2 regions of the Arthrobacter sedimenti genome follow, and region 1 is predicted to be linked to the other one. Evidence: riboswitches for the same ligand, from Rfam matches in the RefSeq annotation. Region 1 holds a riboswitch; the other holds the start of a gene.

Region 1 (14,431 bases):
TGCCAGAGACTTTGTCCACATCCAGCTCCGACCCCCGCGCTGATCAGTACGTCATCGGGGTGGACTACGGGACCCTGTCCGGCCGCGCCGTGGTGGTGCGGGTCCGCGACGGCAGGGAACTCGGCAGCGCTGTCCACGAGTACCCGCATGCGGTGGTCACCGATTCCCTCCCCGAAGATACAGCGGGCGCGGAATCCAATGGACACGCCTCGAGGCTTCCCGGCGAATGGGCACTCCAGGTGCCCAACGACTACCGGGAAGTCCTGCGCAGGGCTGTCCCCGCCGCGGTGGCTGACGCAGGGATCGACCCTGCCGCCGTCGTGGGCATTGCCACGGACTTCACCGCCTGCACCATGGTGCCCGTCAAGGCCGACGGCACCCCCCTGAACGAACTGCCGGGCTTCGCCACCCGGCCGCATGCCTATGTGAAGCTCTGGCGCCACCACGCGGCGCAGGGGCAGGCTGACCGGATTAACAAGCTCGCCGCCGACCGGGGTGAGGACTGGCTTCCGCGCTATGGGGGGCTGATCTCCTCCGAGTGGGAGTTCGCCAAGGGCCTGCAACTGCTGGAAGAGGACCCGGAAGCCTACGCCGCCATGGACCACTGGGTTGAGGCGGCGGACTGGATCGTCTGGCAGCTGTGCGGGCGGTACGTCCGCAACGCCTGCACGGCGGGTTACAAGGGGATTTACCAGGACGGCCGGTATCCGTCCGAGGACTTCCTTGCTGCCCTGAACCCGGACTTCAAAGACTTCGTCAGCTCCAAGCTGGAGCACACCTTCGGGCGGCTGGGGGATGCCGCAGGCACCCTTACCGCCGAGGCTGCTGCCTGGACCGGACTGCCGGAGGGCATCGCCGTGGCCGTGGGAAACGTTGACGCGCACGTCACGGCCCCGGCTGCCAAAGCAGTGGACTCCGGCCAGCTGGTGGCTATCATGGGCACCTCCACCTGCCACGTCATGAACGGCACGGAACTGCGCGAAGTGCCCGGGATGTGCGGGGCAGTGGACGGCGGCATCGTGCCGGGCCTTTGGGGCTACGAGGCCGGACAGTCCGGCGTCGGGGACATCTTTGGCTGGTTCACCAAGTACGGCGTGCCGCCCGAATACCACCAGGCTGCCAGGGATGCGGGCCTGGGCATCCACGAATACCTCACCGAACTCGCGTCGCGGCAGGCCATCGGGGAGCACGGCCTGATCGCCCTCGACTGGCACTCGGGCAACCGCTCAGTCCTGGTGGACCACGAGCTCTCCGGGATTGTGGTGGGCCAGACCTTGGCCACCAGGCCCGAGGACACATACCGGGCGCTGCTTGAAGCCACGGCTTTCGGGACCCGCACCATCGTGGACGCCTTCCGCGACGCCGGCGTCCCGGTCAAGGAATTCATCGTGGCCGGCGGCCTGCTCAAGAACAAACTCCTTATGCAGATCTACGCGGACGCCACCGGCCTGCAGCTGTCCACCATCGGCTCGGAGCAGGGCCCGGCGCTGGGCTCGGCCATCCACGCCGCCGTGGCCGCGGGCGCCTACGCGGACATCCGCGAAGCTGCCGCCGCCATGGGTGCCGAACCCGGAGAGGTGTACACCCCGATACCGGAAAACGTGGCCGCCTACGACGAACTGTTCCAGGAGTACAAGGTGCTGCACGACTACTTCGGCCGCGGCAGCAACGACGTCATGCACCGGCTCAAGGCCATCCAGCGCAAAGCGGCACGGACTGACCTGCCGGGCACCGGCAACCCGCCGGCACCCGCTGTGGAGGTGTCCGCATGACCGCCGGGACCGGTGTAACCCCGGCGATCCTGCAAACCATTGCCCGGATCCGTGAGGAAGTGTGCGCGCTGCACGCCGAGCTGACCCGGTACGAACTGGTGGTCTGGACCGCGGGCAACGTTTCAGCCCGCGTACCCGGGACCGACCTCATGGTCATCAAGCCCTCCGGCGTCTCCTACCAGGACCTGACTCCGGAGCAGATGATTGTCACCGACCTGCACGGCACCCCGGTGCGGGGCACCAACGTCGGTGGCGGCGGTACCGTCGATTGGGGCAACCCGCCCCTGTCGCCGTCCTCCGACACGGCCGCGCACGCCTACGTGTACCGCCACATGCCCGAGGTGGGCGGGGTAGTGCACACCCACTCCACCTACGCCACCGCCTGGGCCGCCAGGGGAGAAGCCATCCCGTGCGTGCTGACCATGATGGGTGACGAGTTCGGCGGCGAGATTCCGGTGGGACCGTTTGCGCTGATCGGCGACGACTCGATCGGCCACGGCATCGTGGAGACGCTGAAGAACTCCAATTCGCCTGCGGTCCTGATGCAAAACCATGGCCCCTTCACCATCGGCAAGGATGCCCGGTCCGCCGTGAAGGCCGCCGTCATGTGCGAGGAAGTGGCCCGCACCGTCCATATCTCCCGGCAGCTCGGTGACCCGCTGCCCATCAACCAGGACCACATCGACTCCCTCTACGCCCGCTACCAGAACGTCTACGGCCAATAGGGCCCCAAACTTTCCCAGGAGAACCCATGAGCACCGCAGCAAACACTTCCCTCGACGGCTACGAGGTCTGGTTCCTCACCGGCAGCCAGCACCTCTACGGCGAGGAGGTCCTCAAGCAGGTGGCCGCCCAGTCACAGGAGATCGCCAACCAGCTGAACGCATCCTCCGCGGTGCCCGTGCGCATAGTGTGGAAGCCGGTCCTCACCGATTCCGACGCCATCCGCCGCACCGCGCTGGAGGCGAACTCGGATGATTCCGTGATCGGCGTGACGGCCTGGATGCACACCTTCAGCCCCGCCAAGATGTGGATCCAGGGCCTGGACCTGCTGCGCAAGCCCCTGCTGCACCTGCACACGCAGGCCAACCGGGACCTGCCCTGGGCCGACATCGACTTCGACTTCATGAACCTGAATCAGGCCGCGCACGGCGACCGCGAGTTCGGGTACATCCAGTCCCGGCTGGGCATTGCCCGGAAGACCGTCGTCGGGCACGTCTCCAATCCCGAGGTTGCGCGTCAGGTCGGCTCCTGGCAGCGCGCCGCGGCGGGCTGGGCCGCCGTCCGGACCCTGAAACTGACCCGCTTCGGCGACAACATGCGCAACGTGGCCGTCACCGAAGGCGACAAGACCGAAGCCGAGCTGCGCTTCGGCGTCGCGGTTAATACCTGGTCCGTCAACGAACTGGCCGACGCCGTGCACGGCGCTGCAGAGTCCGACGTCGACGCCCTGGTGGCGGAGTACGAGGACATGTATGACGTGGTGCCGGAGCTCCGCGCAGGCGCGGCACGGCATGAATCGCTGCGGTACGGGGCCCGGATTGAACTGGGGCTGCGGTCCTTCCTGGAAGCCAATGGCTCCGCGGCGTTCACCACGTCCTTCGAGGATCTTGGTGCGCTCCGCCAGCTGCCCGGCCTGGCGGTGCAGCGGCTCATGGCTGCCGGCTGCGGGTTCGGCGCCGAAGGCGACTGGAAGACCGCCATCCTGGTCCGCGCCGCCAAGGTGATGGGCGCCGGCCTGCCCGGCGGCGCCTCGCTGATGGAGGACTACACCTACCACCTGGAGCCGGGGTCCGAGAAGATCCTCGGCGCCCACATGCTGGAGGTCTGCCCCTCCCTGACCGCGCAGAAGCCGCGGCTGGAGATCCACCCGCTGGGCATAGGCGGCAAGGAAGACCCGGTCCGCCTGGTGTTCGACGCCGATGCTTCCCCGGGCGTCGTCGTCGCCCTGTCCGACATGCGGGACCGCTTCCGCCTGGTGGCCAACGCCGTCGACGTCGTTCCCCTGGACCAGCCGCTGCCCAACCTCCCGGTGGCCCGCGCGCTGTGGGAGCCGAAGCCGGACTTCGCCACCTCGGCCGCCGCCTGGCTGACCGCCGGCGCCGCCCACCACACTGTGCTCTCCACCCAGGTGGGCATGGACGTCTTCGAGGACTTCGCTGAAATCGCCAAAACGGAACTGCTCACCATTGATGAAGGCACCACGATCCGCCAGTTCAAGAAGGACCTGAACTGGAACGCCGCCTACTACAGGCTGGCCGGGGGGATCTGACCAAAAATGGTGCGGCGGCCGAGGCTTGAGGACGTGGCGGAGCTGGCCGGGGTCTCGCACCAGACCGTGTCACGGGTGGTCAACTGCCACCCGAACGTGAGTAAGGGGACGCGGGAGAAAGTGGAGGCGGCGATTGCCCAGCTGGGGTACCGCCGCAACTCCGCTGCCCGGAGCCTGGTTACCCGGCGCTCGCAGACCATCGGGGTCCTGGCCAGTGAACTGTCGCAGTACGGGCCTGCCAACACCCTGCTGGGGGTGGAACGCGCCGCGCGGGATGCTGGGTACTTCGTTCGCGTCGCTGCCCTGCGGGAGGTCAACCGCGATGCGATCCTGGCCGCCGTCCGGCACTTCCTGGACCAGTCGGTGGAAGGCATCGTGGTGATCGTTCCGCACCTGGAGATGCCTGCCGCCCTCGCGGAACTGCCCATCGGAGTGCCTGTGGTGGCCGTGGGGACCACAGGCACTGACGCCGTTGGCGGCGTCAAAGTGGACCAGCGCCGCGGGGCGGAACTGGCGGTGAAGCACCTCATCGGGCAGGGGCACGTCCGTATCGGGCACGTGGCGGGGCCCCAGGACTGGATCGACGCGGTGGCCCGCGCCGATGGCTGGCGGGGCGCCCTGGACGCGGCCGGCCTCGACGCCGATCTCATGTTCGAGGGTGACTGGAGCGCCGGCAGCGGTTATGAGATAGGCCGCAAGGTGGCAGCCAGCCCCCGTGCCACTGCGCTGTTTGTAGGCAACGACCAGATGGCCCTGGGGGTCCTGCGGGCGTTGAATGAGGCAGGAATCAAGGTGCCGGAGGACGTCTCCGTGGTGGGCTTCGACGACCAGCCCGAAGCCGGCTACTTCAGCCCGCCCTTGACGGTGGTCCGGCAGGACTTCGAAGAACTGGGCCGGCGGTGCATGGACCTGATGCTCAGGGCACTGGACGGCGCCGAGGGATCGCAGACGCTGGTGGTGGAGCCCGAACTCGTCCTGCGCAGCAGCACCGCCCCGCCGGCCTGAAACTGCCGGCAGCGAAGTTAATCCGGGGGAGACCCCCGCGAAACGTGGCCACAACAATCGCTGCGTACGTTGGCAGGCATGACGGCTACCCTGCTCATCCGGCTCCGCGACTGGCTGCTGGACACGTTCACGTATGACTCCGAGTCCCTGGCCGGCGGCGCCATGGCTGACGCCACCCGCTGGGGCTGGCTGCCGGCCTTGAGCGGGGTGTCCGCAGGCGCGGAGCAGGCCCGCTCCGAGCATGCGCTGGCAGCACCCGAAACCAGCACGATGTCTGGTTAAACACACTATTGCGCCACTAGCGTGGTAATGCCCTAAACTGCTTCACTGAGGTGCCTGAAATGGCGCTGCGCAGCAACGAAAGTGAACACGCTATGGCTACCGATTACGATGCTCCACGCAAGCAGGAAGAAGAGTCGCCTGCTGACTCTCTCGAGGCCCTCCAGGCATCACGGAGCGGCAACGCGCAGACCGCGGTTATCGATGTCGACGAAAACGACACCGCTGAAGGTATCGACCTGCCCGGCGCCGACCTGTCCAACGAGGAACTGACCGTCATTGTGGTTCCCGAGCAGTCCGACGAGTTCACCTGCTCGTCGTGCTTCCTGGTCCGCCACCGCTCGCAGGTTGCCCGTGAAAAGAACGGCCTGAAGTACTGCCGCGACTGCGAAGGCTAAAACTATTTCCTGGTTTTCCCGGCGCCGGCCACCCCCTCGGGTGGCCGGCGCTTTTTGGTCCTGCGCTATTTATCTCCGGCCGCCGTCGTTATCAAAATGACCCCTCGTCTCGGGCAAGGAACACTCCTACGCTGGAATCATCCAATGGCTTTGAATCCTGGATGGTACAGCAATGAAAAAGTTCTCCATCTGGCTCGCAGCGGTCCTGCTGGCTGTAGGGCTGGGAATCGTGGTCCAGGCACCTGCCTCGGCGGCTCCCTACTGCGGGCTCACCTGGGGCTCGCTGGCGAAGTCCGGGCAGGACACCGGTACCGCATCCGTCACCAATGTCCGCACGGGGCAGCACTACTGCTTCGACCGGTTGGTGGTGGATCTCAACGGCCCTGCGGTGGCCTATACGGTGCAGTATGTGCCGCGGATCGAGCAGGAGGGCTCCGGGGCCTTCATTCCGGTCCGGGGCGGTGCGCGCCTGCACATCAGCATCAAGGCGCCCTCCTATGACGAGAACGGCAACGCCACCTACAGCCCCGCGGACAGGAATGAACTCAGCAACGTGTCCGGCTACCAGACCTTCCGCCAAGTAGTCTCCGCAGGAAGCTTCGAAGGCTATACAAGTCTGGGCCTGGGCGTCCGGGCCCGCCTGCCGTTCCGGGTCTTCACCCTGGACGGTCCCGGCTCCGGCTCCCGGCTGGTGATCGACGTGGCGCACTACTGGTGACCGGTCCGTCGTCGTAAACCAAAAAGGTGCCGCGCCCCATCAGGGGCGCGGCACCTTTCCTGCGGGGGTTTTTACTCCGGAACCACCAGGGCGGGGGTATCCCGCTTCAGGGTTTCACCGCGGAAGAAGCCCGGGTGGGTGCGGGACATGACCAGCATGACGACGGCGCCCAGGGCCAGGATGCCGATGCCCAGGATGAACACCAGGCCCACGCCGAAGACCTCCGAACCGCTGCCGAAATCCGGGGCCAGGCTGTCCATGGCGGTCTGGAAGAACACCACGAACAGGCCCAGGCCGCCCACCACCGGGCACACCAGCCGGAACAGGAAGTGGCGTGCGCTGTTAAACAGGCTGTGGCGGAAGTACCAGGTGCAGGCCAGGGCGGTCAGGCCGTAGTAGAAGCAGATCATCAGGCCCAGGGCCAGGATGGTATCGTTCAGGACGTTCTCGCTGACCACGTGCATCACGGCGTAGAACCCCGCGGAGATGATGCCGGCAGCGATGGTGGCGAAGCCGGGCGTCGCGAACTTCCTGCTGATGCGGCTGAACGGCTCCGGCAGTGCACCGTAGTGCGCCATCGCCAGCAGGCTCCGGGACGGCGACATGAACGTGGACTGCAGGGATGCTGCGGAGCTGGAGAGCACGGCCAGGGACATCAGGATGGCGAAGGGGCCCATGATGGGGGAGGCCAGCGCGGTGAAGATGTTCTCGTGGTTTTCGGCGTTGTTCAGGCCGTTGCCGGTATCTCCGACGCCGGCGAACATCATGGTGGCGATGCTGACCAGGAGGTAGATGGCAAGGACGATGACGGCCGTCAGGGTGCCTGCCACGCCGGCGGTCTTCTTGCCGTTGGCCGTCTCTTCATTGACGGTGAGGCAGACGTCCCAGCCCCAGTAGACGAAGATCGACAGGGAGATGCCGGCGGCAACCTGGCCGAAGGTTTCGATCTTGGTGACGTCGAACCAGTCCCAGCTGAACGGGATGGCCGTTTCCGAGGTGGACCAGTTGGCGAACGCCATGCCCACGAACAGGCCGAGGACCAGCAGTTGGAAGCCCACCAGGCTGTACTGCACCAGCTTGGTGGTGTGCAGCCCGCGGTAGCTGACCCAGACGGCCAGCGCCACGAAGACGAAGCAGGTGATGACGTTCAAGGCTTTGTTGTCCGCCAGGTCTGCGAGCTCGGGGGAGCCGGTGAGCTGGGACAGGAAGAGGTAGAAGAAGTCGACGGCGACGCCGGCGAGGTTGGACAGCACGATGATGTTGGCGGCCAGCAGGCCCCAGCCGCCCATCCAGCCGACCCAGGGCCCGAAGGCCTTGGTCACCCAGGTGAAGGTAGTGCCGCTGTCCGGGGAGTCGGCGTTGAGTTCCCGGTAGGCGAGCGACACCAGGATCATGGGGATGAACCCGATCAGGAAGATGACTGGCAGCTGGAGGCCGGCTTCGTTGACGGTGGGACCCAGCGCGCTGGTGAGGGTGTAGGCGGGGGCAATGGTCGAAATGCCCAGGACGACGACGGCGAGGAGCCCGAGCTGCCCGCCCTTGAGGCCCTTGTCGCTGACGCCGTCCGCGGATGGGGCGTGGGCGTGCGGACCGGGTTTGGCCGTACTGGTGCGGATTGTCTCTGTCATGGCACCACTTTCTGGGAAGGCTGTGAGACGGAAGTCACTATATGAATGGCGTTCATTTAGTATGGGGGCGCCGCCCGTGTGATGCAAGACGCATTATGAATCACATTCGTTTGTGACTCGTTTTCGAAATTAGTAAGCTCACTGATGAATTCCCTGAAGGCCTGCCGCCGCGGTGTCCGCGGCTGGTAGCGTCGGGAGTATTGGACCACTTGAGGAGGATGCATGAAAGCTTCACCGACATTGACCAACAACCTGCAGGCTGTCCTTGCGGACCTGATCGAGCTCCACGTCCAGGGCAAGCAGGCGCACTGGAACATCGTGGGCACCAACTTCCGCGACCTCCACCTGCAGCTGGATGAAATCGTGGACGCTGCCCGCCAGTTCGCCGACGATACCGCCGAGCGGATGCGCGCCCTGCATGCGCTTCCGGACGGCCGCAGCTCCACCGTTGCCGAAACCACCAGCCTGGCCCAGTTCCCTGAAGGGCTGATCAGCACTGAAGATGCCATCGAGCGGATCGTCGCTGCCATGGAGGCTGCCGTAGGCACCATGCGCAAGGTCCATGACGAAGTGGATGAGGAGGACCCCACCTCCGCGGACCTCCTGCACGAATTCATCGCCCGGCTGGAACAGTTCGCCTGGATGGTGCAGGCGGAAAACATGAAGCCCACTGCCAAGGTCACGGCTGCAGACTCAAAGTAGCGGTTGTTTCACGGAGCGCCCGGCGCCGAGGTATCCCTCCTCGGCGCCGGGCGCTTTGGCCTGCCCGTCCGTCCGTTTCTGGACTCCCGTGGGCGTCCGCTATGCTTTTGGCACTTTGCGAAGCACGACGGCGGCGAGGCCTGCCGCCGTCGCCATCAGTACCAGCCCAATTGCCGCGGTCACGTGCACCCCGGAGTCGAACGCTGAAGCGGCGGCGTCCAGGACCATCCCGCCGAGCGATGCGGGCAGGAGGTTGGCCGCCTCCACGGCGCCCGCCAGTGTCTCCCCGGCGTTGTGCAGGGTGGGCCCGGGCAGTATGCCCTCAAGCCCCGCGGGCAGCCGAAGGTTCTGCTGGTAGGAGGCGGTCAGGATGGATCCCAGGACGGCTGTCCCCAGCAGGGAACCCACCTGATAGCCCGTCTCGGAAATTGCCGCGGCCGCCCCCGACTTCGCCGGCGGGGCGGCGCCCAGGATGAGGTCGTTGGAGATGGTCTCCGCCGTGCCCACGCCCAGCGCCAGGACCAGGAGGGCTGCCAGCAGCAGCGACGGGCCGCCGTCGTGGTTTCCGAACGTCACCATGCTGTAGCCGGCGGCGCTGAACGCCAGCCCCGCAGCCACCACGTACCCGGGCCGGACCTTGCGGACCAGCGGCACCACCACCAGGCCGGCCACCACTGTGGCTGCCAGCGCGGGGACCATGGCAACTCCCGCCCCGGAGGGGCTCATTCCTTCGAGGAGCTGCAGGTGCTGGGCGAGGAACAGGATGAACCCGTTGAAGGAAAACAGGGCCAGGATGTTGGCGGTTATGGCCATGCTGAACACACTGTTGCGGAACAGGGACATGTCCAGCAGCGGGTGCTCCAGGCGCAGCTGCCGCTGCACGAACACGGCTCCCATGGCCAAGCCAAAGGCAATTGCCCCCAGCCCTGCTGCGCCCGGCCCCTCCGTGGCGACGGCCTTGATGCCGTACACCACGGGCACCATGACCAGCATGGAGAGCAGGATGCTCGGGATGTCCACCTTCCCCGGGGAGGGATCCCTGGACTCCGGGATCAGGGCCGGCCCCAGCGCCAGCAGGGGAACCATGAGGGGTACCGCTACAAGGAAGACCGCGCCCCACCAGAATTGCTCCACCAGCCAGCCGCCGGCAATCGGCCCGAGGGCGGCGCCGCCGGAGAATCCCGCAGCCCAGATGGCGACTGCCAGCCGCCGGCGGTTGGGCTCGGGAAAGATGTTGCGGATCAGCGACAGCGTGGACGGCATCAGCATGGCCCCGAAGAAGCCCAGGGCTGCGCGGCCGGCGATCAGCCACTCCGGCGTCGGTGCGAAGGCGGTGGCGGCCGAGAGTGCGGCGAAACCGATGCTGCCGATGACCAGGAGCCGCCGCCGGCCAATCCGGTCGCCGAAGCTTCCCATGGATACCAGCAGGCCGGCCAGCACCAGGGGATAGGCGTCCACGATCCACAGCAGCTGCACGCCGGACGGTTCCAGGGCGCGGGCGATGGCAGGCAGCGCGAATGTCAGCGCCGTGTTGTCCACGGCCACCAGGAGTACGGGAAACATCAGCAGCCCCAGCGCCACCCAGTCGCGCCACAGCTGCCGCGGGGCGTTCCCGTCCGTGCGTGAGGGCGCGGGGCTGGTGGAAGTCGTCATGGAATAACTATACCGTCCAGACGGTATAGTTTAAAACTCCTTCCGGTTCCGTCATACCGCCGTGGGAAGGGCATGATGGAAGGCATGCCCCGAAAGCCTGTAGCCCGCGAAGCGGTCCTTGATGCCTTCGAGTCCCTGTTGATCGAGGTGGGGGAGCGCGCCGCCACCCTTGACGCCGTCGCCCGGAAGGCCGGCGTGTCCAAGGGCGGCCTGCTCTACCACTTTCCCAACAAGGAAGCGCTCATCGCCGTTCTGCTGGACCGGCTGGACGGCCTGGCCCGGGAGGATGCCGACGCCATGGCCTCAGCCGGCGAAGGCGCCGCCGCTTACTTCATTCGTTCCTCGGTGTGGGCAGACACTCCGCTGGACAGGGCCATCGTTGCCGCCACAAGGCTTGCCGAGGTGGCGCATGAAGAGACGCGGCGCCGGTTCGCGGCCATCCAGCAGCGATGGCTGGACGAAATTGCGGCTGATGTTGGTCCGGGGCTGGCGAAGGCAGTCCTCTATATGGGTGACGGCCTGTACTTCAACGCCATGCTGTCGGTGGCGCCCGCTCCGGCGGGGGGAGCGGCCGCTGACGTGGAGGAACTCCTCGCCGCCCTGGAGCGGCTCCGCAGGTAGGATTTGCCATTTGCCGGGAGGGGCGGCGGCGTAGGACAATGGAGAGTTGTGAGGGCCGCCACCGGCCGTCATGACCCAACAAGTTAATAGCCTTTGATCTGCGGCGGGAGAGTTCTGCCGGAAGTACAGGCAGGCGCCGTAGGAGCAAATCCTCCCCAGGAATCTCGCAGGCCCCTGTACCGCCGCGGCGAGGCGCCTCTGGAAAGCAGCAGGCAGTTGTCCTTCCTCCCTTGGGAAGTGGAAGAACTGTTGTGCTCACCGACGGTGCAAGCGGGTCCTGCCAGGCAGGCAACGCGGAAACTCTCAGGTCCAATACAGAGCGGGGAGGAACCCGAATAGCTGTGGCGCACCCTGCGCCGCCTGAGTAAATGGAGTTCCTTCGTGTCGGTTACCCCAGCCTCCACCACCTTCGTAGACCGCCATATCGGCGCGCGCCGCCAGGCCGACGTCGAAACCATGCTCAAAGCCGTGGGCTACGACACCGTCGACTCCCTGGTGGACACGGCCGTTCCCAAGGTCATCCGCCAGGAAACCGCCCTCCGCCTCCAGGACGCCCTCAGCGAGGTTGAGGTCCTCACGGAGTTGCGCAAGCTCGCCGGCAAGAACAAGACCGCCGTCCAGTTGATCGGCCAGGGGTACTTCGACACGGTCACTCCGCCGGTGATCCGCCGCAACATCCTCGAGTCCCCGGCCTGGTACACCGCGTACACGCCTTACCAGCCTGAGATTTCCCAGGGCCGGCTTGAGGCCCTGCTGAACTTCCAGACCATGGTGCAGGACCTGGTTGGCCTGCCTATCGCCAACGCCTCGCTGCTGGATGAAGCAACTGCCGTCGCCGAGGCCGTCCTGCTGATGCGCCGTGCCAACAAGGCCAAGCCCGCTGCGGATGGCAAGACCGTCCTGGACATCGACGTCCTCCCGCAGACCATCGCCATCGTCAGGGGCCGCGCCGAGGCACTGGGCTTCGACGTTGAAGTGGCGGACCTTTCCCAGGGCCTGCCGGAGGGCGATATCAATGGCATCGTGCTGCAGCAGCCCGGCGCTTCCGGTCGGGTATGGGACCAGTCCAAAGTCATCAGCGCCGCCAAGGACCGCGGCGCCCTGGTCACCGTGGCCGCAGACCTGCTGGCACTGACCCTGATCACCCCTCCGGGCGAGCAGGGGGCGGACATCGCCGTCGGCTCCGCCCAGCGCTTCGGTGTGCCGCTGTTCTTCGGCGGCCCGCACGCCGCCTACATGGCTGTCCGCAAGGGGCTGGAGCGTTCGCTGCCCGGCCGGCTGGTGGGCGTGTCCAAGGACGACGCAGGCGTTCCTGCCTACCGCCTGGCGCTGCAGACCCGCGAGCAGCACATCCGCCGCGAGAAGGCCACGTCCAACATCTGCACGGCGCAGGCGCTGCTGGCCATCGTCGCCTCCATGTACGCCGTGTACCACGGCCCGGACGGGCTGAAGGCCATTGCGGAAACGACTCACGGCCATGCCCGGGTGCTGGCGGCGTCGCTGGCAGCAGCCGGTGTGGAGGTCCTGCATGGGAGCTTCTTCGACACCCTAACCGTCCGCGTCCCCGGACGCGCTGCCGCACTTGTCGCAGATGCCGAAGCACGCGGAATCAACCTGCGTTCAGTCGACGCCGACACGGCGGGCATCTCGCTCGATGAAACCACGACGGCGGCCGTCGTCGCCCAGGTTGCCGACATCTTCGGCGCCTCCATTGCTGGGGGCGAGGGCTTCGGGCTGGAGGCCGCCGTTGAGCGCTCCTCCGGCTACCTGCAGCACCCGGTGTTCAACACGCACCGGTCCGAGACGCAGCTGCTGCGCTACATCCGGAAGCTCTCCGACCGTGACCTCGCCCTGGACCGCACCATGATCCCGCTGGGGTCGTGCACCATGAAGCTGAACGCCACCGCCGAGATGGAGGCCATTTCCTGGCCGGAGTTCGCCTCCATCCACCCGTTCGCCCCGGACTCCCAGACCGCTGGCTGGCGCGAACTGATCGCCGACCTGGAAGCGGACCTGACGGCCATTACCGGGTACGACCAGGTTTCCATCCAGCCCAACGCCGGATCCCAGGGTGAGCTCGCAGGCCTGCTGGCGATCCGCGGCTACCACCACTCCCGCGGCGATCAGCAGCGCAACGTCTGCCTGATCCCGGCCTCGGCCCACGGCACGAATGCTGCTTCCGCGGTCCTGGCAGGGATGAAGGTGGTCGTTGTAGCCACCGCAGCGGACGGCACCATCGACCACGAGGACCTGACGGCCAAGATCGAAGCGAACAAGGACGCCCTGTCCTGCATCATGATCACCTACCCCTCCACCCACGGCGTGTACGACGGCGACGTCCGCGACGTGTGCGACGCCATCCACGCCGCCGGCGGCCAGGTATACATCGACGGCGCCAACCTGAACGCGCTCGTCGGGCTGGCCCAGCCGGGCAAGTTCGGCGGCGACGTCTCGCACCTGAACCTGCACAAGACCTTCTGCATCCCGCACGGCGGCGGCGGACCCGGCGTGGGCCCGGTCGCAGCCAAGGCACACCTGGCACCATTCATGCCGGGCGACGCCAACAAGGCCGCCCATGAGGAAGGCCACGGGGTGGCGATCTCGGCGTCCCGGTTCGGTTCCGCCGGTGCGCTGCCGATCTCCTGGGCGTACGTGAAGCTGATGGGCGGCGAGGGCCTGACCGAGGCCACCAAGTCCGCGCTCCTCGCAGCCAACTACGTGGCCGCGAGGCTGAACGAGTTTTACCCGGTTCTCTACACCGGCGAGGGCGGCCTGGTGGCGCACGAGTGCATCCTGGACCTGCGTGAACTCACCGCCCGCACCGGTGTGACCGCCGAGGACGTGGCCAAGCGCCTTATCGACTTCGGCTTCCACGCCCCCACCCTGGCATTCCCGGTCGCAGGAACCCTGATGGTGGAGCCCACCGAGTCCGAGGACCTGGCCGAGATCGACCGCTTCATCGAGGCCATGATCACCATCCGCGAGGAAATCGACCAGGTGGCCAACGGGGACTTTGCCGTTGCCGACTCACCGCTGCGCCGCGCACCCCACACTGCCGCCGCCGTCGTCAGCTCCGACTGGGACCGTGCCTACCCGCGCGAGCAGGCCGCGTTCCCCGCCCACCACAAGCAGGACAAGTATTTCCCGCCGGTGGGCCGGATCGACGGCGCCGCCGGAGACCGGAACCTGATCTGCTCCTGCCCGCCGCTCTCCGAGTTCGAGAACTGAGGCCTGCCGCCATGACTGAGAAATACACAGCGTTGTACGACGAGCACAAGAAGCTGGGCGCGTCGTTCACCGACTTCGGTGGCTGGCAGATGCCGCTCAAGTACAGCTCCGAGCTGGCCGAACACCACGCGGTCCGCAAGGCTGCAGGCCTGTTC
Region 2 (14,431 bases), on a different contig from region 1:
CATCAGCTTCACGTAGGCCCAGGAGATGGGCAGCACGCCGGCCGAACCGAACCGCGAGGCCGAGATCGCCACCCCGTGGCCGGCTTCGTGCGCGGCGGTGTTGGCGTCGCCCGGCATGAATGGTGCCAGGTGGGCCTTGGCAGCAACCGGGCCAACACCGGGTCCGCCGCCGCCGTGCGGGATGCAGAAGGTCTTGTGCAGGTTCAGGTGGGACACGTCGCCGCCGAACTTGCCCGGCTGGGCCAGCCCAACGAGCGCGTTCAGGTTGGCACCGTCCACATATACCTGGCCGCCGGCGGCGTGCACGGCATCGCAGACCTCACGGACGTCGCCGTCGTACACGCCATGGGTGGACGGGTAGGTGATCATGATGCAGGACAGAACATCCTTGTGCGCCTCGATCTTGGCCGTCAGGTCCTCGTGGTCGATGGTGCCGTCAGATGCAGTGGCCACGACAACCACCTTCATCCCTGCCAGGACGGCGGAGGCGGCGTTGGTGCCGTGCGCCGAGGCCGGGATCAGGCAGACGTTGCGCTGCTGGTCACCGCGGGAGTGGTGGTAGCCGCGGATCGCCAGCAGGCCTGCGAGCTCACCCTGGGATCCGGCGTTGGGCTGGATGGAAACCTGGTCGTACCCGGTAATCTCGGCCAGGTCTGATTCAAGACCAGCAATCAGTTCGCGCCAGCCCTCGGTCTGGGAGTCTGGGGCGAACGGGTGGATGGAGGCGAACTCCGGCCAGGAGATGGCTTCCATTTCCGCGGTGGCGTTCAGCTTCATGGTGCACGACCCCAGCGGGATCATGGTGCGGTCCAAGGCCAGGTCCCGGTCCGACAGCTTCCGGATGTAGCGCAGCAGCTGCGTCTCGGACCGGTGCGTGTTGAACACCGGGTGCTCCAGGTAGCCGGAGGTGCGCAGGACCGATTCAGGCAGTTCGAAGCCTTCGGCGTCGCCCACCGGACCCGCGCCAAAGGCGACCGCGACGGCGGACAGCGTTGCCGCCGTCGTCGTCTCGTCCAGGGAGACGCCCACCGTGTCCTGGTCGACAAAGCGCAGGTTAATGCCGCGGGCTTCAGCGGCGGTGATCACCTTGGCGGCCTTGCCCGGGACGCGCACGGTGAGGGTGTCGAAAAAGGAATCGGTGACCAGTTCACGGCCCATGGACGCGAGGGCGGTGGCCAGGACGCGTGCCTTGTGGTGGACGCCTTCGGCGATGGCCTTCAGTCCATCCGGGCCGTGGTAAACCGCGTAGAAGGAGGAAACGATGGCCAGCAATGCCTGCGCGGTGCAAATGTTGGACGTGGCCTTCTCGCGGCGGATGTGCTGCTCGCGGGTCTGCAAAGCCAGCCGGTAGGCAGGGGCGCCGGCGTTGTCCTTGGAGACGCCCACCAAGCGGCCGGGGAGCGAGCGTTCCATGCCCTTCTGGACGGCCATGTAGGCGGCGTGCGGCCCCCCAAAAAACAGCGGCACGCCAAAGCGCTGGGTGGAGCCGACAGCGATGTCGGCGCCCTGCTCGCCCGGAGGGGTGATCAGGGTCAGTGCCAGCAGGTCAGCTGCCACGGTGACCAGGGCGCCGCGGTCCTTGGCGGCGCTGATGACTTTGGACTGGTCCCATACCCGGCCGGAAACCCCGGGCTGCTGCAGGACGACGCCGTTGATGGCACCTTCCGGCAGGCCCTTGGAGAGATCCGCCACTTCAACTTCGAAGCCCAGCGCCTCAGCGCGGCCCTTCACGATGGCGATGGTCTGGGGAAGGCAGTCGGCGTCCAGGACGGTCCTGCCGTCCCTGGCGTCTTTGTTCTTATTGGCACGCCGCATCAGGAGCACGGCCTCGGCCACCGCGGTGGCCTCGTCCAGCAGCGAGGCGTTGGCCACCGGGAGTGCCGTGAGGTCCTGCACCATGGTCTGGAAGTTCAGCAGCGCCTCGAGCCGGCCCTGGGAAATCTCGGGTTGGTAGGGCGTGTAAGCGGTGTACCAGGCAGGGGACTCGAGGATGTTGCGGCGGATCACCGGCGGAGTGACGGTGTCGAAGTATCCCTGGCCGATCAGCTGGACGGCGGTCTTATTCTTGCCGGCGAGCTTGCGCAGCTCCGTGAGGACCTCAACCTCGCTGAGGGCATCGGCCAACTTGAGGGCGGTTTCCTGCCGAATGGAGGCCGGGACGGCAACGTCCACCAGGCCGTCCACGCTGTCGTAGCCCACGGCCTTGAGCATGGTGTCGACGTCGGCCTGGCGGCGCGCGCCGATATGGCGGTCAACAAACGATGTTGGAAGCGATTGAATCGTCATGAGGAACTCCAGTTCTGGCCGGCCGAAGGTGGCACGGCGTGGGATGGGTTCCTCCCCGCTCTGTATTGGACCTGAGAGATTCCGCGTTGCCTGCTCTTGGCAGGGGTTCGCTTGCACCGTCGGTGAACCAGGCAAAAGCCCGGTTGCTTTCCAGAGTCGCCTCGCCATGACGGTACGTGGGCCTGAGAGATTCCTGGGGAGGATTTGCTCCTACGGCGCCTGCCCGGTGTTTCGCCGGGAGGACTCTCCCGTCACAGCTCGAAAGGCTTATTCAAATGTGGGTGATTCGGCTCACAAGGTATCGGGATATGCGGCCGGTGGCAAATCGCGGGCTCCTGAAGCGGGCCAGATACAGGAAGATGACGGCGTCCTGCTCCGGTTGTGTCAGGAAGGGTTTGACATTGCATCGTGACGGACACCACACTGATCCCCGGGATTGGCGCCGTCTGCGGCTGGCTCAGCGTATCCGGAGCAGTCCGACTGCCGGCGCCCGTCCCGACGCATGACCGCTGCGGCCCTTACGGGCTGCGGTTTCCAACTGAACATGCCTTCGACCTGCGGCGGGAGAGCCTTGCCGGGTACATTTAGCAGGCGCCGTAGGAGCAAACCCTCCCCAGGAAACTCTCAGGCCCACGTACCGCCGCGGACAGGCAACTCTGGAAAGCAGCCAGGCATGCCCTGGCTCACCGACGGTGCAAGCGGCTTGGGCTGCGGAAACTCTCAGGTTCCCTACAGAGCGGGGAGGAACCAAATCTTTTGCGGTACCCAAAATGCCGCTTTACCGATGGAGTTCCTCATGGCGATTCATCCCCCCACGTCCAACGGCGAACCAGCGCGCAACGGCGCGCGCACGGCGGTCCGCAGCGAGCCTCCCCACCTGGAACGGCAGCTGACCAACCGCCATATCCAGCTCATTGCCATCGGCGGCGCGATCGGCACCGGCCTCTTCATGGGCTCCGGCAAAACCATTTCCGCGGCCGGCCCGTCCGTGATCTTCGTGTACATGATCATCGGATTCATGCTCTTCTTCGTCATGCGCGCCATGGGCGAACTGCTGCTGAGCAACCTGAACTACAAGTCCTTCAGCGACTTCGCTGCGGACCTCCTGGGGCCGTGGGCCGGCTTCTTCACCGGCTGGACGTACTGGTTCTGCTGGGTAATCACCGGCATCGCGGACGTTATCGCCATCGCCGGCTACTCCAAGGAACTGTGGCCGGCGCTGCCGCTCTGGATCCCGGGCCTGGCCACCATCGGCATCCTGCTCCTGCTGAACCTCGCCACGGTCAAGGCCTTCGGCGAGACCGAGTTCTGGTTCGCCCTCATCAAGATTGTCGCCATCGCTGCGCTCATCATCGTGGGCCTTTTCATGATTTTCACCGGCTTCCAGTCCGACACGGGCACGGCCAGCTTCACCAACCTGTGGAGCCACGGCGGGTTCTTCCCCAACGAATTCATGGGCTTCGTAGCCGGATTCCAGATCGCCGTGTTCGCCTTCGTCGGCATTGAACTGGTGGGCACCACCGCCGCCGAGGCCAAGAACCCGGAGAAGACCCTGCCCAAGGCCATCAACGCCATCCCGGTCCGCGTACTCCTGTTCTACGTGGGCGCGCTGGTCATCCTGATGGCCGTCACCCCGTGGACCCAGTTCGCCGCTGGCCACAGCCCCTTCATCGGCATGTTCTCCCTGGCCGGCCTCGGCGCCGCGGCCACCGTGGTCAACCTGGTGGTCCTCACCTCGGCCATGTCCTCCGCCAACTCCGGCATCTACTCCACGTCCCGCATGGTCTTCGGCCTTGCCCAGGAGGGCGACGCGCCGGGCATCTTCAGCCGCCTGTCCACGAGGAAGGTGCCCAGCAACGCCCTGTTCCTGTCCTGCGTGCTGCTGCTCTCCGGCGTCGTCCTCATGTACGCCGGCCAGGACGTTGGCAAGGCGTTCGAAATGGTGACCACAGTGTCCGCCGTCTGCTTCATCTTCGTCTGGTCGATCATCCTGGCCAGCTACATCTCCTTCCGTCGCCGCCGCCCCCAACTGCACGCGGCGTCGAACTTTAAGATGCCCGGCGGCATCCCCGCGGTCTGGGTTGTCTACGCGTTCTTCGCGTTCGTCCTCTGGGCGCTGACCACCCAACCGGACACCCTCATCGCCTTGTTGGTGACGCCCACCTGGTTCGCCGTCCTTGGCGTGGCCTGGGCCGTCCTGCGGCGCCGACCCGCACACCTTGCCCGCTTCGAGGTCTTCCGCGCCGAGCTTCGCAATGACGCCGCGGTGGCAGCCGGACGGAGCGCCGCCGGGGTGTCCGCCGAAGAGGTAGAGCAGGCCAGGAAGTAACGGCCGACGGCGGGCTGCCGGGCAGGTGCGTTGGATCCAATGATGGGTCCGGCCTGCCAAGGTAGCCCGCCCGCCGGTGCCGGGCGCGGAAGTTAAGCATACTTAGTGTTTATCCACATAGGATGGAAAGAGCACGGCAGCCTCCCGCTGCAGGTCGATTTGAATGAAGGTGACCATGGCCCGGCGCAGCAATCCCGCACTTCGTATCGCACAGGAAACCGCCCACAGAACCATGTTCGACTCCGACGGCAAGCCCAAGCCCGGCGTCCACAACATGCTTCTGAAGGCGGTGCAGATCCAGCGGCCGCTGGTGGTTGGCTACATCCGGCGGCTCCAAAAGAAGCACCCCCGCGCAACGGCTGCCCAGTTGGCGGACATCGCCGAGCGCGACTACCTGCGTGCTGTCGCCGGTGGCGGCGCCGTGGTGGGCGCTACCGCCGTCGTACCCGGTATTGGCACTGTGGCGTCGCTGGGACTGTCCGCCGCCGCCACCGTGGGCTTCCTGGAAGCAACGGCACTGTACGCAACCTCGCTGGCCGAACTTCACGGCATCCGCCTCACCAACCCGGAGAAGGCCGGCACCATGGTCATGGCCATCATGCTCGGCGAGGAGGGTACCGCCCTGCTGGGAACGCTGAGTGGCCAGGCCTCCGGCAGCGGCAACGGCGCCGCCAATAACTGGGGCAATGTGCTCTCCAAGTCGATGGTGGGGCCGGGCTTCGGCAGTGTACGCAAGCGTATCCAGCACGCCTTCCTCAAGAACCTGCTCAAGCGGCAGGGTACTGCCCTGTTCGGCAGGGCGCTCCCGTTCGGCATAGGGGCCGTTGTAGGTGGAGCCGGTAACCTCGTCATGGGCCGTGCGGTGGCCAAGAATGCCCGTGAGGCGTTCGGGCCGATGCCGGACACCATTCCCGGGGAGCTGACCGCAGCTGCCGGACCGGACAACCTTACGCTGGAAGGCAACATACTTGGATCTCAACGCTGACGTAGGCCAGTCATTCGGCTCCTGGACGGCAGGAGGCGACCCGGCCATGTTCCAGCTGATCACCAGCGCCAACGTGGCCTGCGGCTTGCACGCGGGCGACCCCGTCACCATGCTGGACAGCTGCCGCGCAGCGTACGAACTCGATGTCACCGTGGGGGCGCACCTCGGCTACCGCGACCTGGCGGGCTATGGGCAGCGCGCGCTGGGGATGGGTTTCGACGAGCTGTTCGGCGACGTGCTGTACCAGTTGGGGGCGCTCGACGGCGTCGCGCATGCCGTGGGTGCCTCGGTGGACTACGTGAAAGCACACGGAGCGCTGTACGACGCACTGATTTCCGACGCCGACCAAGCGTCGGCCGTGGTTGCGGCAGTGAATGCCTATGACCCGGGCCTTCCCATTTTGGGCTTCCCCGGCTCCGAGCTGGTGAAGCAGGCCAAGGAAGCCGGGAACCCGGTCTTCATCGAGGCCTTCGCCGACCGGGCGTACCTCGCCGACGGCAGCCTGGTGCCGCTTTCCGAAGAGGACGCAGTCCTGCACGACATTGACGTGGTGGTTGAGCGCGCTGTCCGGCTGGCAACGCAAGGGGAAGTGATCGCCATGGACGGGACGGTGGTCAAGGTCCGGCCGGACTCCCTGCGCTTACAGGGCGGCAGCCCTGGAGCGCTGGAAATGGCGGCCCGCATCCGTGCTGGGCTTGAGGCCGCAGGCGTGGAGCTGGAGGCCTTCGCCTAGGGGCGTGGTGCCGGACTGACCGGGCCGCCCGCCGTCGTCGTAAGCCTTCTCGCTGCGCACGTTCCTTTATGCACCTCAAATGCGGGGGTCGAAAAGGAATGTGCGCAGCGCCGGAATTTATCCGCGGCGAAATCACCCAAAGATCAGCTGCGCCACCGTGAAAATTGCCAGGCCCGCCAGGGACCCCACCACTGTGCCGTTGATGCGGATGAACTGCAGGTCCTTGCCCACCTGGAGCTCGATCTTCTGCGAGGTCTCTTCGGCGTCCCAGCGCGCAACCGTGTCCGTGATGACCCCGGCGATGTCTGAACGGTAGGTCCGGACCAGGTAGCCTGCGGCGTCACCGATCCAGGCGTTGACCTTCCCGGCCAGCTCGGGATCGTCCACCAGCCGCGACCCGAAATCACGCACCGCTGCCTTGAACTTGACGGTGAGCTCGCTGTCCGGATCGTCCACGGCACCCAGCAAAGCGTTCTTCACGGTGCCCCACGTCCGGGACGCCAGCTCGCGCACCTCGGGATCGCCCAGCACCTGGGCCTTGATGTCCTCGGCGCGCGCAATCATCGCGGGATCATGCTGAAGGTCCTGGGCGAGATCGTTGAGGTACTTGTCGATCGACTGCCGCACCTGGTGCCTGGGGTCCGCCTGGACGGCGCGCACGAACTTGAGGATCTCGAGGTAGACCTTGTCGCCCACCAGCCCGTCCACGAACTGCGGAACCCAGGTGGGGGAGCGGTCGGACACCAGGCGGGTCACTGTCTGGTGATTGTCGTCCACCCAGTCAGCGGCACGGTCCACCAACAGGTCCACCAGCGTGTGGTGGTGCCCGTCATGGAAAATCCGCTCCGCCAGTCTGCCCACCGGAGGTCCCCATGGCGGAGTGAGCAGGTGCTTGCGCACCATTCCCTCGATGACGGCCTGGACGTCGTCGTCATTCAACACCTTGAACGCGCCGCGGATCAGCGCTGCACCCTCCTTGGCCACCCGGTCCGCGCCGGCGGGTGCAGAAAGCCATTGACCTGCCCGGCGTGCAATGTTGACGCTCGCCAGCTTGTCCTGGACCACCTGTTCGGACAGGAAGTTGGTTTCCACGAATTCGCCCAGGGAAGCGCCGATCTGGTCCTTCCGCCGCGGAATGATGGCTGTGTGCGGAATCTTGATGCCCATGGGGTACTTGAACAGGGCCGTTACCGCGAACCAGTCGGCCAGCGCACCCACCATGCCGCCTTCCGCGGCCGCGCGCACGTACTGCAGCCACGGATAGTCCTTTTGCAGGGCAAACGCGAAGACAAAAATCACCGCCATGGCAATAAGCAGGCTCAGTGCCAGCAGCTTCATCTTCCGCAGCGCTGCCGCCTTTTCGGCGTCACCGGCACCAAGCTGGCCGCGTACGACGGCGCCTGCCGCCCTGGTGCCGGACCTCGCCTGCTGCGCTGGTTCGGCGGGTGCTTCCTGCGTGGTTGGCCCGGTAGTTGCCTCAGAGTTCACCTGCATGTGCCAAGCCTAGCCCCGAAGGCGGGGGCCGGTCGGCTACCGTGTGAGCATGACAACTGACGAGTCAGTGCCGCAGCGGCCGCTGGTCTTTGCCCACCGCGGTTCAAGCGGCGCCTATGCCGAACACACCCGCGCCGCCTATTTGCAGGCCCTGGCCGACGGCGCCGACGGGGTGGAGTGCGATGTCCACCTGACCCGGGACCAGCACGTCGTCCTGTTGCACGACGCCAACCTGGACCGCACCTCGGACGGAACCGGTCCGGTGGCGGAACGGACGCTGCGGGAGCTGCAGCAGCTGGACTTCTCCTCCTGGAAGGGAGCCCGCATCCCGGAAGCATATGGGGCACGCTCGGAACAGCTCCTCACGCTTGCGGAGCTTCTGGACATTCTCCGGGGAGCGGGCCGGCCCATGAAGCTGGCCATCGAGCTAAAGCACCCCAGCCCGTACCAGCTCAAACTTGAGGACCGGGTGTTGGAGGTGCTCCGCAGCGAGGGCTGGGACCCGCAAAGCTCCACGGTGGACAACGTGGCTGTAACCTTCATGAGTTTCAACCCCGATTCCGTCCGGCACCTGCTCCTTTCCGTCCCGCCGCAATACATCTGCCAGCTCGTGGACGACCTCACCATCCATGAGATCCGTGGCGGGCTGGGCGTGGGACCACTTACCGGGGGCGCCATCGCCAACCTGATGAAGGCCACGCAGCTGGAGGGGGAACGCATCCTGGACGACCGGGAAGTGGGCATGGCCGGCCCCGGCATCGACTACGTCCGGGAGCGCCCGGCCACCGTCCGCCGCTGGCTCGAATCGGGCCGGCGCTTCCGCGTGTGGACGGTTGATTCGCCAGAGGATGTGGCTCTTTGCCAGGACCTGGGCATCCAGGAGATCACCACCAATGTTCCTGGCCGTGTCCTTGACCAACTCCGGATGGCCTCGCCGCAGGGTAAGTAGGGCCTGCCGTGAATGCGACGGTCACGTACTCCCCACGCCGCTGGTGGGCCGGCCCGCTCGACGTCGAAGGCCTGGCACTGGGTTCGGTGGAGGCCGCGGCGGCCACCGTCAACCTATATGCCGGTAAGCCCGGCCTGTTCAGGACTACGTCTGCGCTCACCGCAGCAGCTTTCGACTCCTTTGGCCACCTGCGCATTGCCGGGCGCAAACCGCAGGGCTTCGCGCCCCTTTCCGGCTTCCACCGTACCGGCGACGGGTGGATCCGCCTCCACGCCAACTACCCCCACCACGAGCAGCGGTTGCTGCAGGCACTCGGCGCCACCTCGCCCGAGGAAGCGGAGCGGCGGCTCCGCTCCATGGCCGCACTGGAAGCCGAGGCGGCCATCCAAAGCAATGCCGGAATCGCTGCCGCAGTCAGGACGCGCAGCGAATGGCTTGGCTCGGACATGGGCCGTGCGGCCAGCCTGGGAGCTTGGGTTGCCTTCGAGTTCGCGGACGGGACGGCTGACGGGCTGGGGCTGCGGGATTTTGGCGAGGAAAGTTCGGGCGGAAACAGCGCCGGACGGGGCAGCGGCCAGGCGGAGGCTCTGCCCCTGCGAGGCTTGCGGGTCCTGGACCTGACCCGCGTGATCGCGGGACCAGTTGCCACCCGCCTGCTCGCGGCCCTCGGAGCAGATGTCCTGCGGATCGACCCGCCTGCCTTCCCCGAGATTGAAGACCAGTTCGTGGACACGGCATTCGGCAAGCGCAGCGCCGAAGCCGATCTCAGTTTGCCGGGTAACCAGCACCGGCTCCGGCAACTCCTGCCGGCCGCGGACGTGGTGGTTGCCGGATACCGGCACGGCGCCCTGGACCGCTTCGGGCTCAATCCCCGGGAACTGCTGGCCTCGCACCCCGGGCTTGTGGTGGTCACCCTGGACAGCTGGGGGAGTGCCGGTCCCTGGAGCGGGCTGCGCGGCTTCGACAGTATCGTCCAGGCAGCGTGCGGAATCGCGCACGTCTACGGCAAGGACAACCACGACGGCGAATGGCGCCCGGGTGCCTTGCCCGTCCAGGCACTGGACCACGCCACAGGCTACGGCGTCGCTGCGGCTGCCATCCACCTGCTGGCCCGACGCCGGGAGGCCGGGACAGGGGGCGCCGCGCACCTGTCCCTCGCCCGGACTGCCGAGGAACTCTTCTCGCTGGGCAGGAACACGGAACGGCCTTCAGAAGTGTCCGCCCCCGACTACCGGTCCACGGACAGCACCTATGGCGAACTCCGCTACATTGGGCCTCCGCTGACGGATGGGGGCCAGCCCCTGGACTACCCATTTCCGCCACCGCCGTATGGAGGTTCGCCGCTCGCCTGGGTGTGACAGGTGCGCAGTGCGACAGATGCCCGGCGTGACAGCTGCACAATGCCTTTTCTGACGTCACCGTCTTGCGGCAGCCGCCGGTTTCTGGCCGTCGCAGTTGCTGTGATTGAGTGGTTCCATGTCTTTTCTTTGGCCCGGCCCCGCGTTTCGGAGCCTGTCCATACGCGGCCTGTCCACACAGGGCCGGCCTTTTTCGCGCCGGTCGTTTTCGCGCCCGTCCTTTCAGGGCCCAGTCGCCCAGAACCTCTCCGCGGCTGCCATGGGCGCCCTCCTGCTGGCCAGCGCAAGCAAGCATTTCCGGGATCCGGGCTTCTACCGGGAGGTGGTTCCGGACTACCTGTGCCGCCAGGATCCGGCGCCCGACACCAACCAAGGAAGCGGCGACCAGAGCACAGGAGACCAGGGCAACGCCGACCAGGGCACAGGGGACGCGGGCACCACAGCGCAGCATCCTCTGGCCCTCCTGTCCCGGGACGAGTGGATCGCAGTGAGCGGCCTGCTGGAGCTGGCCGCCGCCGTCGGAATCCTGCTGCCGCCCACGCGAAAACTGACGGCCACCGCCCTCACTGCCATGTTCACCGCATTCCTGGCCGGGCATGTGGACGCCCTCGTGCGGGCGTACGGGCCGGCCGGTACTCCCCGCCGTCGGAAGATCCACACCGTGCGCCTGCCGCTTCAGGCGCCCCTGATCCTGTGGGCCTGGAGTCTCCGGAAACCCGCCCTGCCCACAGAGCAGCACGGAGGGCGGGTGTGAAGCTCCTGGCCTCGCCGGCGGTGAGGGTAGGCCTCTCCATCAGCATCGCCACCGGCTTGTATGGAATCTCCTTCGGCGCGCTCGCGGTGACGTCAGGGCTCAACTTCTGGCAGGCGATGGCCTTGAGCCTGCTCCTCTTCAGCGGTGGATCGCAGTTCGCCTTTATTGGCGTCGTGGCCGGCGGCGGATCGGGCATCGCAGCCATGAGCGCCGCCACCCTCCTGGGCATGCGCAACGGAATTTACGGCATGCAGCTGAACGCTTTACTGCGGCCAACCGGATGGCGCAAGTACGTCGGGGCCCAGCTGACCATCGATGAATCCACGGCGACCAGTACCGGCCAGACAGTCCCCGCGGAGCAGCGCCGCGGTTTTTGGACAGCCGGAGTTGGGGTGTACGTGCTGTGGAACCTCTTCACGGCTGTGGGCGCGATCGCCGGCAGCGGGTTGGGCGATCCCAAACAGTGGGGGCTGGACGGTGCTGCCGTCGCAGCCTTCCTTGCCTTGCTATGGCCCCGGCTCAAGGGGCGGGAACCCATCGCCATCGCGGCCGTTTGCGCCGTGGCCACCGTCGTGGCGGTTCCCTTCGTGCCTCCGGGCGTGCCCATCCTTGTTGCCGCCGTGGTGGCTGCACTCGTGGGGTGGTTCAGCCATGGCCGCCGTGACGAAGGCCTGGAGCCCGACGTCGAGCCTTACACACACCATCCCGGACATCACCAGGACGCCGCCGGCACCCGTCCGGGAGCGGAGCGCCCCGAAGGCGCGGATCCGGAGGCGGGTACATGAGCCTGTGGATCTGGCTGCTGATTGCCTGCGCCCTGGCCTACGCCTGGAAAATCGTGGGGTATTTTATGCCCGCCAAATTCCTCGAGGACCCGCGCACATCACGCATCGCAGGGACAATGACCATCGGCCTGCTCGCTTCGCTGACCGTGGTGAACGCGGTGGTGTCAGGGCAGGGTCTTGCCGCCGACGCGAGGCTTGGCGCGCTTGGCGCGGCTGCAATCGCCTTGACGCTCCGGGCTCCTTTCCTGGTGGTGGTCATCGCCGGAGCCGGCACGGCGGCGCTGTTGAGGTTCCTGGGCTGGAGTTAGCGGTCGCACCGCTTGCGCCGGATAGTGATCCAGGTCACTTCAACTGCCAGGTGCCGGTTGTACTATGAGATCGGCTTATGCAGTTGGCCATGGCATTCCTATGAACGGCGACCATGGAAAATCAGCTGCATCCTGCAGGGGGCTTAGCGGGCAAGCCCCGTCACAAAAACGCCCGACGACGGGCAGGGCTGCCTGCCAAACGCTTCTTTAGGCGTTTTTCCAGGCTTTCGGACGTGCCGGAAGAGGACTTGGAGATGCTTTCCCAAAGGCTGCGCGAGGCGCTTGACGTCGATCCGGCGTCGCCCGTACCGGCGCTGCAGGCCCTGGTGCATCAGGAAATGCGCAGGCGGGAAGAAGCCGGCAGCGCCTAGCGCCGGCACCTTCCGGGTGCCATGTGTGGTGCACTGGAAGAGAGGCAGCCCACACCCAGGCGGCCACCAAAGGAGGTATCGAGATGGACGAACAGTCACGGCCGGTTGAGCCGCAGGACGGCCAGGGCACCGAGGACACCGGCAGGAACGCCAGGGAAGAACAGGGCGCCGGGGTGCCGGCGGCAGAGCAGACAGGAAAGCAGCGGGCCGCCTACCTGGATCCCAGGGGTTCGGAGTCGACCCGGGAGTTGCGGGACACGGCAAGGAGGCGCCGTGATGCCGAAGAAAAACTCCAGCAGCACCTGATGGAAGCGAAGGATCACGTTCCCAACGAGTTCCACGAGCACCACCACGGGCATGAAGGACATGGGTACCCGGGCCATGAACAGCAGGGTCATGAACAGCGTGGTGATGAGCAGGCTGCAGCGCAAACGCATCATCAAGCCCCAGGCCAGTCTCAACACGGCGAAACTGAAAGCAACGGGTAGGGGGCAACTCCCACTGCAGGTCTGAAGCCTGGCCTTTCGCTCTGCTGTCGGGTATTGCAGGACGCTTTGTAATGCGGGACGGCGGCGAGGCGCTGCCGGATGCGGCAGTCAGCTAAGCCACTCCGTGGGCGGCGCCGCCCGGCGACACTGCCCGGCGACGGCACGTTTCTTCCACGCCCATCTCATACCAAACCTGTGCGCCGAACTCTGGCTCAGGGGTGTCAAGGTTCTGGTACAGCGCGTCAAGCAGTTCGACGAGTTCCCCGGCGGTCAGCGCAGGGAGGACCTCCTCGGGCCCGCGGGGATCGGTGAGGTAGTGGAGAAGCTTTGAGTGATTCATTGCAGCGCAGCCGTCGAACGGCGGATAGGCACAAAGTGCATGGGTCGCTCCCGCTGGAAGTACCGAGGCTGGCTGCCTAACCCCAAGTGGCAGTCTATTGCACCTTCCCGGCGCTAACAACGAACCCGGCCAAAGAGGAACCCGGTAAACAGCGGGCCGGGCCTGCCAGGGCCCGGCCTGTTACAGGCTGGGCGCGGCAGCCGGAACCGGCACCAGCACGGGCAGCGCACGCGACGGACGGACGGTGCGGATGGCGTCCTCGACAAGCGCCAGCGGCCGGCGCCAGGCATCGGAGCCGGGTTCCATGGTGTCTACCACCCCAATCAGCATGGCCAGCAGCCGGAACATGTCCGTCATGGAAATGTCAGTGCGCAGGCTTCCCTGGCCTTGTCCCCGAACCAGCAGCACACCCATGGAGTCCATGAGCGATCCCGTGATTCCGGGGAGGAGTTCACGGCGCCCTGCCACAGCGCACAACAGGTTGGCATCGTCGCTTGCGGCCGCCATCAGGGCTTCGAGGACGCGCAGCAGCCCGGCTGCGGCGTCGATATCGGCCAGCGCTCCGTCCATGACCGGGTCCACCGTGAGCCGGAGCTGCCGGTTGAGCGCCGCAAGCACCAGCTCCTCCTTGTCCGCGAAGTTGCGGAACAGGGTGGCCGGCCCCACGCCGGCGGTGGTGGCGATGGTCTGGAGCGGCACGTCCGGTCCGAACTCACGGAAGCACTGGCGCGCCGCCGTGATGATCTTGTCCACGTTCCGCGCTGCGTCTGCGCGGAGGGGCTTGCGGGCGACTGCGAGGCTCATGCCCAAAAGGGTAGCAACGGAGCCTGCGGCCAACACGGTTACTCCGGGGTAGGCCCTTATGTGACGGAGGGCAGCCGGTTTTCCCGGGTAACTCGCCGGCGGCCGCGTGGGAGACTGGGGGCATGTTGCTTGCATTTTCTGTTGCTCCGTCAGGCGTTCCCAGCGAAGGTTCCCGGCCCAACGATGCGTCAGTGCACGACGCCGTCGCCGCCGCGGTGAAGATCGTCCGGGAGTCTGGGCTTCCCAACCAGACAGATTCCATGTTCACCACCATCGAGGGCGAGTGGGATGAAGTGTTCGACGTCGTAAAACGCGCAACCGAGGCCGTGGGCCGCTACGGAAGCCGCGTCTCACTGGTGATTAAGGCGGACATCAGGCCCGGATACAGCGGCGAGTTGACGGCGAAAGTGGACCGCCTGGAGAACGCCCTGGCGCAGGAGCCCTAAG

The links. Region 1 has a riboswitch for glycine ahead of gcvP (aminomethyl-transferring glycine dehydrogenase). Riboswitches for the same ligand answer to the same signal wherever they lie in the genome.
Region 2: linked by a shared signal. The riboswitch ahead of ACFO0G_RS19795 (amino acid permease) and the one ahead of gcvP (aminomethyl-transferring glycine dehydrogenase) in region 1 are both predicted to bind glycine.

What each region holds. Positions count from the first base shown of each region.
Region 1 covers NZ_JBHSDQ010000014.1:20,028-34,458, forward strand. Annotated here, with positions in the region: gene araB (ribulokinase) at 1-1,772, shown strand, start outside; gene ACFO0G_RS19635 (L-ribulose-5-phosphate 4-epimerase) at 1,769-2,497, shown strand; gene araA (L-arabinose isomerase) at 2,524-4,044, shown strand; gene ACFO0G_RS19645 (LacI family DNA-binding transcriptional regulator) at 4,051-5,049, shown strand; gene ACFO0G_RS19650 (hypothetical protein) at 5,128-5,331, shown strand; gene ACFO0G_RS19655 (DUF4193 domain-containing protein) at 5,424-5,726, shown strand; gene ACFO0G_RS19660 (AMIN-like domain-containing (lipo)protein) at 5,899-6,444, shown strand; gene ACFO0G_RS19665 (APC family permease) at 6,516-8,072, opposite strand; gene ACFO0G_RS19670 (Dps family protein) at 8,295-8,774, shown strand; gene ACFO0G_RS19675 (MFS transporter) at 8,874-10,427, opposite strand; gene ACFO0G_RS19680 (TetR/AcrR family transcriptional regulator) at 10,512-11,048, shown strand; glycine riboswitch at 11,143-11,240, shown strand; gene gcvP (aminomethyl-transferring glycine dehydrogenase) at 11,430-14,276, shown strand; gene gcvT (glycine cleavage system aminomethyltransferase GcvT) at 14,288-14,431, shown strand, end outside.
Region 2 covers NZ_JBHSDQ010000015.1:6,226-20,656, reverse strand. Annotated here, with positions in the region: gene gcvP (aminomethyl-transferring glycine dehydrogenase) at 1-2,286, opposite strand, end outside; glycine riboswitch at 2,447-2,547, opposite strand; gene ACFO0G_RS19800 (hypothetical protein) at 2,695-2,874, shown strand; glycine riboswitch at 2,838-2,936, shown strand; glycine riboswitch at 2,937-3,031, shown strand; gene ACFO0G_RS19795 (amino acid permease) at 3,083-4,615, shown strand; gene ACFO0G_RS19790 (hypothetical protein) at 4,791-5,600, shown strand; gene ACFO0G_RS19785 (LamB/YcsF family protein) at 5,584-6,333, shown strand; gene ACFO0G_RS19780 (DUF445 domain-containing protein) at 6,466-7,827, opposite strand; gene ACFO0G_RS19775 (glycerophosphodiester phosphodiesterase) at 7,877-8,776, shown strand; gene ACFO0G_RS19770 (CoA transferase) at 8,785-10,134, shown strand; gene ACFO0G_RS19765 (DoxX family protein) at 10,394-10,888, shown strand; gene ACFO0G_RS19760 (AzlC family ABC transporter permease) at 10,885-11,673, shown strand; gene ACFO0G_RS19755 (AzlD domain-containing protein) at 11,670-11,981, shown strand; gene ACFO0G_RS19750 (hypothetical protein) at 12,095-12,352, shown strand; gene ACFO0G_RS19745 (hypothetical protein) at 12,448-12,792, opposite strand; gene ACFO0G_RS19740 (hypothetical protein) at 12,953-13,180, opposite strand; gene ACFO0G_RS19735 (TetR/AcrR family transcriptional regulator) at 13,361-13,984, opposite strand; gene ACFO0G_RS19730 (thiamine-binding protein) at 14,107-14,430, shown strand.